Regions from separate parts of the Desulfuribacillus stibiiarsenatis genome, predicted to be linked through region 2. Evidence: riboswitches for the same ligand, from Rfam matches in the RefSeq annotation. Region 2 holds a riboswitch; the other holds the start of a gene.
The links. Region 2 has a riboswitch for cobalamin ahead of BHU72_RS09565 (energy-coupling factor ABC transporter permease). Riboswitches for the same ligand answer to the same signal wherever they lie in the genome.

Region 1: another riboswitch for cobalamin. It lies ahead of cobT (nicotinate-nucleotide--dimethylbenzimidazole phosphoribosyltransferase); the one in region 2 lies ahead of BHU72_RS09565 (energy-coupling factor ABC transporter permease).

The regions. Positions count from the first base shown of each region.
Region 1 covers NZ_MJAT01000038.1:3,455-10,801, reverse strand. Annotated here, with positions in the region: gene BHU72_RS13270 (molybdopterin-dependent oxidoreductase) at 1-2,035, shown strand, start outside; gene BHU72_RS13265 (4Fe-4S dicluster domain-containing protein) at 2,059-2,604, shown strand; gene nrfD (NrfD/PsrC family molybdoenzyme membrane anchor subunit) at 2,619-3,815, shown strand; gene BHU72_RS13255 (TorD/DmsD family molecular chaperone) at 3,808-4,440, shown strand; gene cobT (nicotinate-nucleotide--dimethylbenzimidazole phosphoribosyltransferase) at 4,533-5,585, opposite strand; cobalamin riboswitch at 5,651-5,834, opposite strand; gene BHU72_RS13245 (LysM peptidoglycan-binding domain-containing protein) at 6,157-6,753, shown strand; gene BHU72_RS13240 (nitrilase-related carbon-nitrogen hydrolase) at 7,007-7,347, shown strand, end outside.
Region 2 covers NZ_MJAT01000033.1:39,859-47,205, forward strand. Annotated here, with positions in the region: gene BHU72_RS09545 (GntR family transcriptional regulator) at 72-449, opposite strand; gene BHU72_RS09550 (energy-coupling factor ABC transporter ATP-binding protein) at 632-1,465, opposite strand; gene cbiQ (cobalt ECF transporter T component CbiQ) at 1,497-2,276, opposite strand; gene BHU72_RS09560 (energy-coupling factor ABC transporter substrate-binding protein) at 2,295-2,576, opposite strand; gene BHU72_RS09565 (energy-coupling factor ABC transporter permease) at 2,578-3,336, opposite strand; cobalamin riboswitch at 3,482-3,675, opposite strand; gene BHU72_RS09570 (1,4-dihydroxy-6-naphtoate synthase) at 3,738-4,577, opposite strand; gene BHU72_RS09575 (futalosine hydrolase) at 4,681-5,319, opposite strand; gene BHU72_RS09580 (6-phosphofructokinase) at 5,385-6,491, opposite strand; gene BHU72_RS09585 (GGDEF domain-containing phosphodiesterase) at 6,478-7,347, opposite strand, start outside.

The DNA of each region.
Region 1 (7,347 bases), on a different contig from region 2:
CTGTGGGATGATTGTATCAGTGAAAAATGGTCGTGTGTGGAGAGCGAAAGGAAATCCTGATTGCTCGAACGGCTTAGGAACGTTATGTGGTCGTGGGCAAGCAATGCTAGACCAGCCTTATGCTACATCCGGATATCGCGTCACGCAACCAATGAAAAAGGTTGGAGACAATGAATTCGAACCAATCTCCTGGGAACAAGCATTTAGTGAAATTGGAGCTAAATTTAAAGATATCATTCAAAAGCATGGATCAGAAACACTGTTTATCGGTCAAAATCCTAAAGCTTTTGGAACATTTTATTTGACAAGATTAGCCGATGCACTACAAATCCCTACTCGTGTAACTCACAACCCATCATGTAATACCGCTAGAAATAGTGCCATGCCTTTAGTGTATGGTGCGGTTCATAGTTCAGATATTAATAATGCCAAATACATCGTTTACGTTGGTCGTTCACCAGCTGATGGAATGAGACCGAATCAAGCAAGAAGTCTACGTATTGCAAGAGATAATGGGGCGCAGATTGTTATCTTAGATCCGCGCTATAGTAATTCTTGTGCTTTCGGTTCAAAATGGGTTAACATTCGTCCGGGTACAGATTTGGCTTTCTTATTAGCAGTAATGCACGTCTTAATAAAAGATGATCTATATGATAAAAAGTTTGTTGAAGAATATACTATCGGCTTTGCTGAGTTAGCGGAGGAGATGAAGAAATATACACCGGAATGGGCAGCAGAGATTACTGATGTACCAGCCGATACTATCATCGAGGTTGCTAATGGGTTAGGTGCGAATAAGCCAGCTTCATTAATTGAGGAAGCTTGGAAAGGTTCTGTAGGGTGTAGCTATGAAAACAGCTCGGAATTAGGTAGAGCAATGGCTTGCATCAATGGCTTACTAGGTAACATCGGTAAAAAAGGTGGGATACGTTTTTCAAGTGATCCCGAATTCGGGAAAGTTGATGGACCATCACCAAAAGCACCAAAAGGACTACGCCGCTTAGATGAAGTTGGTGCTGGGGATACATTCCCATTTACTGTAGCAAGCCAAGGTGTAACACATTTAGTTGTGAAAAAAGCAATTGACGGCATTACTAAGGGTGGAATAGTACGCCAAAATAACATTGCTCGAAACTTTGCTGGACGCGACGTCATGGTAAAAGGTCTTAAGAGTATGGAATGTTTAGTGGTAATCGATATATTTATGACCGAAACAGCAGAATGTGCAGATTATATCCTTCCAGAACCAACGTTTTTAGAAAGACGAGAAATTGTTGAAAACAAAGGCATGAGAGTTTGCATAACAGATCAGGTCATCGATAAAATCTACCCTGATACCAAGCCGCTTGATGAAATCGTAGCAGGTATTGCTAAAGCAGCAGGAGTTAGTGAGTTCTTTAATTTTACACTTGATCAATTAAATGAAGCAAGATTAAAGCCACTTGGTATTGCGTATAAGGATTTATTAGAAAAAGGGTACATTACGTATAAGCAACCACAGAAAGAACCTGTGGAAGGTGAAGTGGAAAAGTTTGTAAAAACTCCTAGTGGGTTAGTAGAATTTTTCTCTGAGAAATGCTTAAAAGAAAATTACCCACCTGTAGTGAGATGGGTGCCACCATTAGTATCACCAGACCCTTCGAACCTTAATGAGTTCCGTTTAATTTGGGGTAAGTATGCCACGCATACACATACTGCTACGATAACTTTACCAAGCCTAGCATATGTCTCTAAGATATCAAATGCCGATTGGATTTGGATGAGTAGTAAGCGTGCAAAAACTCTAGGAATTAAACATGGGGACCTTGTAATCGTTGAAAACGAGCAACATACTGCTAAGCTTAATGTGAAAGTGACTGAGAGATTACATCCAGATTGCATCTTTATGCCAGGACACTTTGGTCAATTTGCAACTCGCTTACCTGAAGAATTACGCATGGCGGCAAATCCAAATGACTTTACACCATTCATGATGGAGAAGTTCTCTGGAACAATGAATGCACATGAAACCTTAGTAAGAGTGAGAAAAGCTTAATAGGCGAAAGGGAGGTTATGAAAGTGACACGATATGGAATGTTAATAGATAATAGTAGTTGCGTGGGCTGCCACGCGTGCCAAATTGCTTGTCAAAATCAATGGCAACTTCCTTATAATGAACATTTTATTGATGTTCATACTTTTGAAAAAGGAACGTACCCGAATGTCAATATAGAAAATTTCACAACACAATGTAACCATTGTGACGACCCACCATGTATGAGAATTTGTCCGACGTATGCTACTTATAAAAGACAAGATGGCTTAGTATTAGTAGAGGAAAAGAAGTGCATCGGATGCAAAGGCTGTATTGTAGCTTGCCCGTATAATGCTCGAATTTGGAGTGAGAAGTACCATGTGCCAGAAAAGTGCAAGTTCTGCGCCGACTTTATTGCTACTGGGGAAACACCAGCTTGTGTAAACACTTGTGTTACGAAAGCTAGAATGTTTGGAGATCTCGATGACCCAAACAGTGAGATTAGCAAAGAAATTATTAAAAAGCGCGCAGTGCCACTAAAAGCCGAGCTTGGTACGAAACCACGAATTTATTACATTCGTCAAATATAAAGGGGGCGATTTAAATGGCTATGAAAGAAACAATGTTGTACCACGAAGTGAATTTACCTAGTGATTTCACAAAAAATATGAATCTACCGTTTATGGGAATCATAGGCGTACTCGTTGCGCTATTCGGTTATGGTGCAGTGATGTCACTGATATATTCTCATCAAGCTTGGGGAACATCGAATGAGGTTGCCTGGGGTGTCTTAATCTCAGCTTATGTATACTTTGCCGTAGGATGTACAGGATTATGTTTATTATCTTCTTTGGGTCATGTGTTTCATATTAAAGCATTTGAATCAATGGGGATACGACCTGTAATTTTAGCAGTTGTATCTATGATTACTGCCTTTATTATTATCGCAGTAGAATTACATTACCCAATTCGCTTAGTGATCTATGCGATATTGTCACCGAACTTTAGTTCAGCATTTATATGGATGGGATATTTATACGGAATCTATCTAATGTTTCTGATTGCGGAAACATTACTATACGCATTAAATTTACACAGACTATCTCGGTTTTGTGCAATCTTTGCAATCCTAACGGGTGTTGCAGCAACAAGTAACTTAGGGGCGGTATTTGGTACATTAGCTGCAAGACCGTTCTGGACAGCACCTTTCTTACCGGGAATGTTTATTATCAATGCTCTTGTCTCTGGAGCGGCTGCACTGATTATCCTATTCTACTTTGTGGAAAGAGATAAAAGCCGTAAGAATACTAATGAGTTAGTTGATATTTTTGGCAAATTGCTCGGGTTATTTATTGCAATTACTTTGTTCTTCACGATATGGAATGTACTAAGTGGTTATATTGGAAACGTTCCTGAACGATATGAGGCTACGATGGCAATGATTAACGGGCCATTAGCGATTTCGTTCTGGGTTTTCGAAATTGGTTTAGGTCTACTGGTACCGTTCTTGATTGTACTATTTTTTGCAAAAACGCAAAAAAACCTACTATTTGCTGCAGGTCTGGCTTTAGTAGGTCTGATGTTTGCTAGACACAATCTTGTAACAGCGGGTCAAATTATCTCTTTAGGGCCAGAAACCTCAGCAACTACAAGTTATTTAGTATATAATCCTACATTTGTTGAGTATAGTGTTGTTATAGGGGCATTCGGCGTAATTGTGGTGGCGTATATGCTAGGCGAAAGAGCATTTGTATTTGTACAAAATAAGTATGGTAATATCGGTGAGCGTCAACATGGATAAAAAAATGCGCAGTAACGCATATAGCTTGTTGTCTGAATTAATCAAGCCACCGACGAAGCGTTTTTTTCAAGATTTGACGCATGGAGCTTTAGAAGTTGAGATGGAGATATTATCGAAAGGCATCGGATATACTTTTGAAAAAAATAGTCTCAGCGAACAGCAGTTTTTAAACTTTGACGACTATCATGCTCAATATACAAAGGTATTTAACAATGTTGCCTCTGAGCAGATATCCTGTGCGCCGATTGAATCGCTATATAAGCCTTGGACTCAGGATCCTACAGCAGGTGTTTCTTGGGCTAAAGAAAAAGGATTTCTGTATGGTGACCCGGCACTCCATATTGAAAGCATATATAATGCACTGAAACTAACAATCCCTACAGGTTACGAAAAGAAACCAGATCATTTGGGGCTGATGTTAGAGCTAGCCGCAATTTTAGTAGATGTAACGGATGAAGAATATCAGCTGCAATTCATGAAAGATCATTTTGATTGGCTAGAAGAGTATATAAAAGTACTTGAATCTAAGTCTAAACATACCTTCTTTATTAATTGCATAGAAATCATCCAGAAATTTATTACTTGGGATATGAATCGTATGGAAAGAAATTTAAAAGTAAGTTAGATTTCAAAACAGAGATGAATTTTGGGAAGGGGCACATGGTGGTGCCCCTTTTGTATTGTGTTATGGACTTGTATATGCCGAGTTGTGCTTTTCTAAAGATTCTTATTGCTGACACCAGCATCAGCGAAGGTCGCCATTTCATGTAATATTTGCAAAGAGGACTCAATTACATGAATCGCAAGGGCGGCACCTGTACCTTCACCAAGTCGCATATTCATATGCAAGAACGGGTGTAGAGTGAGCTTCTGATATATAACTCGATGTCCAGGCTCCACAGAAGAATGGGAAGGAATCATATAGGATACAGATAGTGGAGAAAGAGACTGTGCAATCAATGCAGCTGCTCCAGAGATAAATCCATCTAAGATGACTGGACGTCGATTCGCTGCACATGCTAGAATAACTCCGACCATGCCTGCAATCTCCAAACCGCCGATCTTTGATAATACGTCTAACCCGTCGTTTGCGTTAGGCTTGTGTTTTTCAAGGGAAGTTTTGATAATCGACCTTTTGATTTGCAAAGAGTCCGTACTAATTCCAGTTCCACAGCCTACGGTATCCTCTAATGGCGCATTGGTTAGCGCCGTTACAATCGCTGAACTAGATGTAGTATTGCCAATCCCCATTTCGCCGATAATAAAGAGATCAACCCCGCGATTGATTGCTTCGGTCGTCAGAAGAATTCCAGTTTCTATCGCAAGAATTGCTTGCTCTCTTGTCATAGCAGGTTCCTTTGAAAAATTCTTTGTACCATGTGCGACTTTACACTGAACCAAGCCCTCAATTATTAAGTCTCCATTGACTCCAATATCAACCACTGTTACCGGTGTTTGAGCTTTCCTAGCTAGTACATTGATTGCTGCGCCTCCGTTTATGAAGTTTAATACCATTTGTTTCGTTACCTCTTGCGGAAAGGCGCTAACACCTTCTTCTGTAATTCCATGATCAGCTGCAAATACAAAGGCCTGCTTCTGCTTAATGATAGGCTTAGAGTTCATAGTGATTCCGGAAATCTGAATGGCAAGGTCTTCTAATACGCCTAAACTTCCTATCGGTTTCGTAAGGCTATCGAGATGAGTTTTGCACAAGTCCATCGAATGTTTATCCAATGGTTTTATTGATTCTAATACATTTTCTAAATTCATTTTTCTCCTCCTCATAAATAAAAAAGTCTATAGCAAATAAGCTATAGACTTTTCCATCGTCTAATCATTATGTATCCTGATAGGCAGGTCTCCTGGCTTCTTTTCATAGATACCCTAACCCTTCCCGCTTAAATCGCAGTGGTTATGCTAGGAATCTCCAAGTTACAGTGGCGGGACCGCTAATGATTTGCACATTATTCCCTATTCTCCTATATATTTGATATAGGCACCTATCGAGGTTTTGTTTGATAAAATTATACCATTTTGGCTGTTGCATTTTCAATTATATATTGTTATCGTTGAATTTATAGAGAAAAGTAAGGAGAGAGTGGATGAATCAACGGTTTCTCTTGATAATTATTATGATGGTAATGTTCATGACTCTTGTAAGTTGTTCTAGTGGGAATCGAGGTATATCTGACGAGCAATTTTTATTACTGTCTTTTGATCCACATTCTACAATGACATATATCTATTAGTTAAATGCCTGTAAAATAGGCGTTTAACAGGTTGCTGTGAAATCTTTCAAGCATATAGTAAATTGACTATATCTTTTAAGGAGGATTTCTCAGTGGATTATAATCGTACTTACGTTGTTAAGCCTGGCGATACAATGTATAAGATTGCAAAGCGTTTTAATGTACCATTAGAAGTGTTGATAGCAGCGAACCCACAAATTAGTAACCCGGATTTAATATATCCTGGACAGATTATTATGATTCCGGCTAGTACTCCAGGACCACTACCTTGTCCGCCAAAACACGATCATCATCACCATCATCCGCATCACCCACACCATGAACATCATCATCCGCAACGTCCTAGACCAATGCCAATACAACCTTGTCCACAACCAGCACCAAATCCGTGTTTGAGACCAAGGGCAACAAGACCATGTCCACAGCCTATGCCGTATCCGATGCAGAATCCAATCCAAAGCCCTATGTACGATGAGGGACCATACCCATGTTTGCCTACGGGAATACCGCGCTCTAAATGTGGATGTGATTATCCTACAGTTGGCCCGAGATATCCATTAGGCCCGAATTGGAGAATGTATCAGGGGCAACCAAGTGGTGGTTGGTATGAGAATTACCCAGTATTCCCAGGTGTTGGTGAATATCCGATGTATCCAGGGAATTATACAATGGATGAAGAGGAAAACTAAATAGATTATAATTATTATATAGGGGACGAATAGTCCCCTTCTTTACATCATTAGAATTTATAAAAATTATGATGATAAGTAGCTTTGCATTAGCAACACATCTATAATAAATTAGTTTTCTATATCAATATAATGTGCTTTAATTATACTGAGCGAATGCTAATTATGTACATACTCGTATAGTATAATATTTGTTGTAACGAAGTAGATGAATGAGATTGATGAGCTTGAACAGATTAGGAGGTTTATACAAATGTTAAGAGGGAAAAAGTTGATTACATGTGCTATTGCGCAAATGAAACCTCTATTGGGTGATGTTCGCAAGAATTTGGACAAGCATTTAGACTACATAGAAAAGGCAAAGCAACAGCAGGCGAATGTCATCGCATTTCCAGAATTAAGCCTGACAGGCTATAATCTTCAAGATCTATCGTATGATGTTGCACTTACTATCAATAGTAGAGAAATTCAACAACTGGTTCAGAAAAGCTCAGATATTGATATCATCTTCAGTTTTGTGGAAGAAGACGAACGTCACTCCTTTTACATTTCATCGATTTATGCATCAATGGGGAAAATTCTACATATTCACCG
Region 2 (7,347 bases):
ATTTTTGATAACCGACATTATTTATTATTTGTTGTTTCTTATTGTTGTTTCCTGGATTTTTTTATGTTTAATTATGATGTGCCTCTGCTATTAACAGACTTAATCATTCCTAATAATTCATCTTCCGTGACACCCAGCCGTCTCGCTTCCACAACTAATTCAACAATCAATTGTTGCAAGGTTTGGCTCTTTCTCTTTTTCAGAATCTGGTCCTTGGCATCCATAGTCACAAACATACCTAATCCTCGCTTTTTATATAAAATCCCTTCATCAGCCAGAATATTAATACCTTTTGCTGCTGTCGCTGGGTTAATATTAAACATGTCAGCAAGCTGATATTGCGAGTACATCTTCTCATTATCCTTAATATTTCCCGATAATATTTCACCTTCAAGCCACTTGGCAAGCTGTACATAGATCGGCTCCGCACTTTCCGTCTTTAGAAACAATTCGACCACCTCCTTAATAACACAATAATAGAACCGTGAAATCAACAATAAACATTACAATCGCTAGTATAGTGCATTACTGTTGTAATGTACTATATATTATACCTTCTATATTTGTCAACGTTACTTTGCAAAAAATAAAAGGCCCCTTTTACAGAGGCCCGCTGAATTCGCATATTAAACTACTTCGCAATTTCCAGTATTTCGAATAGCTCTTCTTTCGTTTTCGGATACTTTTGAGTGACTACATCTGTTCCGTGAAATCTTTCATATACTTCCATAATCCAAGGCTTTTGCAAATGGCTTTTTGCAAGAATTTCAGTGTTTCTAAATACATCAACTACTGATCCTTGTGCAAGCAAATGTCCATCAAATAAAATTATGACTTCATCCGCCCACTCATAGACTAAGTCTACATTATGTGTAGACAATATTATTGTCCGATTAGGGTGATGCATGACCTTTAGTAAAGCCATTATTTTTTTTGAATAGTAAGGGTCAAGTCCCGCTGTCGGTTCATCAAGCACCATTAACTTTGGATCCATAGCAACGATCCCAGCAATTGCTACTCTCTTCTTTTGCCCGATACTTAAAAAATGAGGAGGGGTATCTTTCAGCAACTCTGTTTCCGTTACAATCATGACTTCATTTACCCGTCTTTCTATTTCAGCTGATGATAACTGCAAATTCTTTGGACCAAATTTAATATCATCATACACGTTAGACGAAAACAGTTGGGTTTCAGGGTTTTGAAATACAATGCCAACTTGTTGCCTAAGCTCTTTCATCTCTTTTCGACTATAGGTTAACTTTTTCCCGTCAAATAAAATACTACCACTTGTCGGCTTTAGAATACCGTTCAGCAGGAGAAATAGTGTCGATTTCCCAGCCCCATTATTACCAATGATGGCAATCTTCTTCCCTATTTCAATCGTCAAATTTACTCGATCCAACGCTAAAGTTCCATCTGCATATTGATAAGAAACTTGTTCAAACGTTACAATCGGTTCGTTCACTTACACACATCCTTTCAAAAGACAGTCAACGTTACGTAATTATAGATATCCATAAAAGTAAGACAAAAGAAATAGCAATAATGATAAAGTGTTTCCAACTATAACCCATGCGTAGTTCTACGTCATACAAGAGCTCATCTCCACCACGACTATCAATTGAGATTTGCAGTTCTTTAGCAGATTGTATTGATTTAATAAAAAGACAGACAATAAGCTGTGAAAGGCCCTCCAACCAGCTACTTTTATTATTTTGGTATCCAAGTCTGCTAGATTGGGCGATAAAAATTTCATGCGTCTTTTCCAATAAAATATAGATAAATCGATACGTAATCCCGATTAATTCTATAAAAACGGATGGAAGCCTTGCTATCTTTAAGACCCACATAATTTGCTGGAGTGGCGTTGATAGAATAAGAAAATATAAACAACTTACACTCGCCATAACAGTTGCTGTTAATTGATAGGATTGTTGGATACTGTATGGACTAATATAAATCTGCCACGAACCAACGGAAGCTAGCCAAACCGTTTCTACATGCTCTGGTAAAATAGGTGTAATAGAAAAGAAAATAGCAATTACACTTGTTATTAAGAAAGCAAACGGAACGAGAAGAAGTTTCAAATATACATGAAACGGAATGTTGGACTTGAACAACACCCCGAGACTCATCACAGTAAACGTCAAACAGGCTACTAATATATTTCTTGTTAAAGTTGTAAGAAGGAGAAAGGTCAGCACAAAACTGACCTTCTCAACAGGATGAACATCTTTTAAGCCGCTCGTATACGCATAGTCATCAATTTTAATCATTGCATTCCCTTCATTCCGCTATTGATTGGAGGAAGTATACTTTTTCTTGGCCTTCCCATATCCAAATATGTAACCAATGATAATAGCACCAATAGCTGCTTGTAAGGAGAACAGTAAACTTTCAATCTCTCCACTTGGTGGTTCCCATATCGCATCAAACCATGGCTCGTAGTTCGATGCAACTTCCATAATCGCTTGCTCTGCTTGCTCGTCAGCCCCACTGAATTCAGCATCACTTTGGAAGATTACAGGAATAACGGCTAATAGAATAACCAAAAGTAGTAATACTCCATTTTTCATGTTATCTTATCCCCTTCATCATCGGTAAGATATTCAGTTCTGTCATATTATATTTTTGAAGTAAGTTTATCACAATAACAGTAAGTAAGCCTTCACTAATCGCTATTGGCACTTGTGTTAGACCAAAGATGGCGGTAAACTTAGCCATTGATGCAGTAACTCCACCCACTTCAGCTGGGAATGCTAGAGCTAATTGAACCGATGTCACTAAATATGTCCCTAAATCCCCTAGCATGGCTGCTAGAAAAACCGCCACAGTCAGTGATGCATTCAATTTTTTCGCGAGCTTAAAAACTCCATATGTTAACATCGGTCCCACGACGGCCATCGAGAAGGCATTCGCCCCTAACGTAGTAATCCCACCATGCGCTAACAATAGGGATTGAAACAAAAGAACAATCGTCCCCAACACACTCATTGTTGTTGGACCAAGTAAAATTGTTCCTAACCCTACACCTGTTGGATGGGAACTACTACCTGTTACTGAAGGAATTTTCAACGCAGATAAAACGAATGCAAAAGCACCAGAAAGACCTAGCATCGTTTTTAGTTCAGGGTTTTCTTTTAAATTTTTCGTGATTGTTCGTACTCCAACGGCAATAAATGGGATTGTAGCTGCCCACCAAAAGATAGCCCAGCCAATTGGTAGAAATCCTTCCATAATGTGCATCGCATAAACTGGACGATGAGAATTCGCCCAAAAATAGCCCGTTAATCCTAACAGAGCAACGATTGAAACCCATAATGATCTTTTTTTCACTTTTTATCAGCCCCCATCTCCATTAAAAAAGAGCATCTAAACCGTATAGGCTTAAATGCTCACAAAAAAACAACCGTACATATTGTTAATTAAACATACAATACTTTGTCTCCCGCAAACACCTCCCTATATCCCCGTAGGTCACTTCGTGTCCTCTAAACAGGCAGGTCTCCTGACTTACCATCAATGCTCCTTGCGTCTTCCCACTTTTTAGATAAAGCAGTGACTGCTTGCAAGTTGCTCCGGATTACAGTGGCGGGAACCGTGCCGGACTTTCACCGAGCTTCCCTTTTAAGCTTAGCATGCTTTATGCATAGCACCTGTTTAGAACTTGTATATAATTTTAATTCATATTACATCATCACTAGCTTATTGTCTAACAATACATCTCCCAGGATTCGTTATATATACAATAAATCTTGATTAAATCCAGGAATTAAAAGTTCATCTACTGCCCTTCGTAGTAATGTCTTAACGGCAGCAAAGCCTTCTTCTCCAAGGTTGAATGAGAATGAATTGACATATAATTCAATGTGCGCCTTCGCAACATCGTAGGACATCTCTTGGGCATGTTGTAAAATGTATTCCCTCGAAACATCAGGGTTCTTCCATGCATATTCAAGGGATGAGCGAATCCATTGAGTAATACTCGAAATATCTAGTCCCCGCTTTGCAACGATCGCTCCTAATGGTATCGGCAGTCCAGTATCACTTTCCCACCATCGCCCTAGATCCGCTACTAGTTGAAGACCGTAGTCCTGATAGGTAAATCGAGCTTCATGAATCACAAGACCAGCATCGATGATTCCGTCTCGAACGGCAGGCATGATTTTTTCAAAGGGCATGATTTGAATATCTATGGCCCCTTTCACCTGTTGAGATGCCCATAAGCGAAATAGCAAGTAAGCAGTAGAACGATCACTCGGAATCGCAACTCTTTTTCCTATCAAGGAGCTTGGGTCCCTAGAATCACCGTTTGCCTGCTTCGTCAACACTAAAGGGCCACAACCGCGTCCTAAAGCGCCGCCACAGGGTAGTAAAGTATATTTCTCTAATACCCAAGGTAATGCCGCATAGGAGATTTTGATAATATCAAAATCATTGGTATTTGCAGCTAAGTCGTTGGTAATATTGATATCTGCATACGTTATGTCTAAAGGGGGTGCATCAGGAACGAGACCGTGTGCCCAAGCGTGATATATAAATGTGTCGTTCGGACACGGAGAATAAGCAATCTTCAATACCAATACTATTACCTCACTTCTTAGGTCTTATTTATATTAACGGAACTATCAATACATCTATATATCTATACATCTATGCATCTATACATATTCGCCTGATTTATAGTACTTCTGATAAAACGGCACTGACGTCCTTAAGTCGTGCTAGTGCTTCTTTGATTTTCCAGCTGGACCTGTCACGTGGTCCAATGGCATTGGAGATAGATCGAATCTCAACAACTGGAATTCTTAATTGGTTTGCTGAATACGCTACGCCATAACCCTCCATCGCCTCGGCAACAGCGTTAGGGAACCTTTTTAATAATTCTTCAGTTGTCTCAGCAGTACCTGTCACCGTAGACAGGGTTAATACAGTTCCGTGGTAAGTAGGAATCCCATGGCTTTGCAATGCAGTTAGGATACGTCGACCTAATGTTAAGTCACAGGTAATTTCCGATTTTCCTAATTGCAGTTGCTCAAGATTCCGAAATCCTTCAGCCGTCTCAGCCCCTAAATCGGCTGCAATTATTGTATCTGCGACCACTACCGAACAAACTTCAGCTTTTCCGACAAAACCGCCACCAATACCAAGATTTAGAACTAAGTCATACGATTTCCCTGTTAGCGCCTTCATCGTATTTGCTGCCGATGCGACCGGACCTACTCCTGCAGCAATAACCGTAAACCTAGTATCACCATCTAGTCCATTGATAATTGCCTGTTTCTCAGGTTCTACAGAGGTGACAATCAATATCTGCAAAATCAGTTCCCCCTATTGTTTCACTTATGATAACTTGTCCATATTATACATATAATAAACTTTCTCTAGCCAAAGCTAACACCTACAGCTTCTGCTGCACGAACAAGTTCTCCATGTGGATCTACTTGTTTCAATTGGCTTATTGCGGAATCTAAGGTAACTTCTTGAACCTCTGCTCCTTTAAGGGCAACCATGTGACCATATTTGCCATCTACTAATAATTCAACAGCTTTCACGCCAAAACGCGTTCCTAAGATTCGATCATATGCCGTTGGGGATCCCCCACGCTGTAAGTGACCTAGTACCGTCACTCTTGTCTCCATCCCTGTACAACGCTCAATATCTTCTCCTATACGATTCCCTATACCACCTAAACGAACTGGATCATGGCTTTCATGCACCATGCGCTGGACGACCATTTCGCCACTTTCTAATTTCGCTCCTTCAGCAACCACAACAATACTGAACTTCTTGCCCATATTCGATCTTTCTTGAATCTTGGCGCAGATCCGTTCGATGGTAAACGGTTTCTCTGGTAGCAAGATTACATCCGCACCACCTGCAATACCTGCATGCAGCGCAATCCAACCCGCATATCGTCCCATCACCTCTAGAATCATCACACGGTGGTGTGACTCTGCTGTCGTATGTAGCTTATCAATAGCTTCCGACGCAGTAGTTAAAGCCGTATCAAACCCAAACGTCACATCCGTTGCAGATAGGTCATTGTCAATTGTCTTTGGTATACCTACGACAGGGATTCCTTTTTTATAAAACTCGTATGCAATTGCTAGACTACCGTCTCCCCCAATAATTGCGAGTGCATCAATACCTAGGTCTTTTAAGTTCTCAATGGCTTGGTCGGATACATCTTGAAATGTTTTCTCACCGTTAATTTCTACGGCATAGCGGAATGGATTATCTCGATTAGTAGTCCCCAAGATTGTCCCACCTCGTGGAAGAATACCGGACACATTAGCCTCCGTCAGTTCTCTATAATCTTTATGAATAATTCCTGAGAATCCATTGATAAAGCCCACAACTTCCAGACCATATTGGCGAATTGCACTTTTCACAACTGCTCGAATTACAGCATTTAGTCCCGGTGCATCACCACCGCCTGTGAGTACTCCAATTTTTTTAATGTTCGAATTTATTTTATTTAGACTCATAGTTCGCTCCTCCAATTGTTATCCCATTTTCTAACAGGCGCTCTACCTCTTCATTAGGCAGTGGTCTACTCATTAAGAAACCTTGTCCAGCCATACAACCACATTGTCTTAAGAATTCTAACTGTTGTTCTGTTTCTATTCCTTCCGCTACGACCTTATATTCCAAGTCCTTCGCTAAAGCAATAATCGACTGAATAATCTTCGTGTCTTTATCACTGTTTTCAATACTCTTAATGAAGCTACGATCAAGCTTTATTATATGGATTGGTAGCGTTTTTAAATGGTTTAAAGACGAAAAGCCAGTACCGAAATCATCTAGTGCAATTTTGAATCCTATTTGCCTTAGTTTATTTAACCGCCTGACTACCAATTCTACGTTCGTCAAAACTGCAGTCTCTGTAATCTCCAATGTAATCGATTGAAAATCTACGTCAAAAAGGCGAACCATCTGTTCAATTTCATTAAAATTTATATCACTCGTCAAAGTTTTACTGGAAAGGTTAATGGATATAGATAAGTCTGGTCGTCCTGCCTCTTCAAACACTTTCTTTTGCTGGATAGCATTGATCAATACCCATTTTTCTATCTCAAAGATTTGTCCTGTCTCTTCAGCAACTGGAATAAAATCTGCTGGCGATATGAATCCTTTTTCTGGGTGTTTCCAACGTATCAATGCTTCAAAGCCTTCCACTACTCCATCGGAAAGATTTACTTGTGGTTGATAATATAGCTCAAATTGCTCATTCACAATGGCACTTTGAATGTTTTTCGCCATTTGTATATTCTCGTTATTATCTACTAAGATATCTTCTGTATAGAAAATAAATTTGTTCTTTCCTTCCTTTTTCGCTCTATA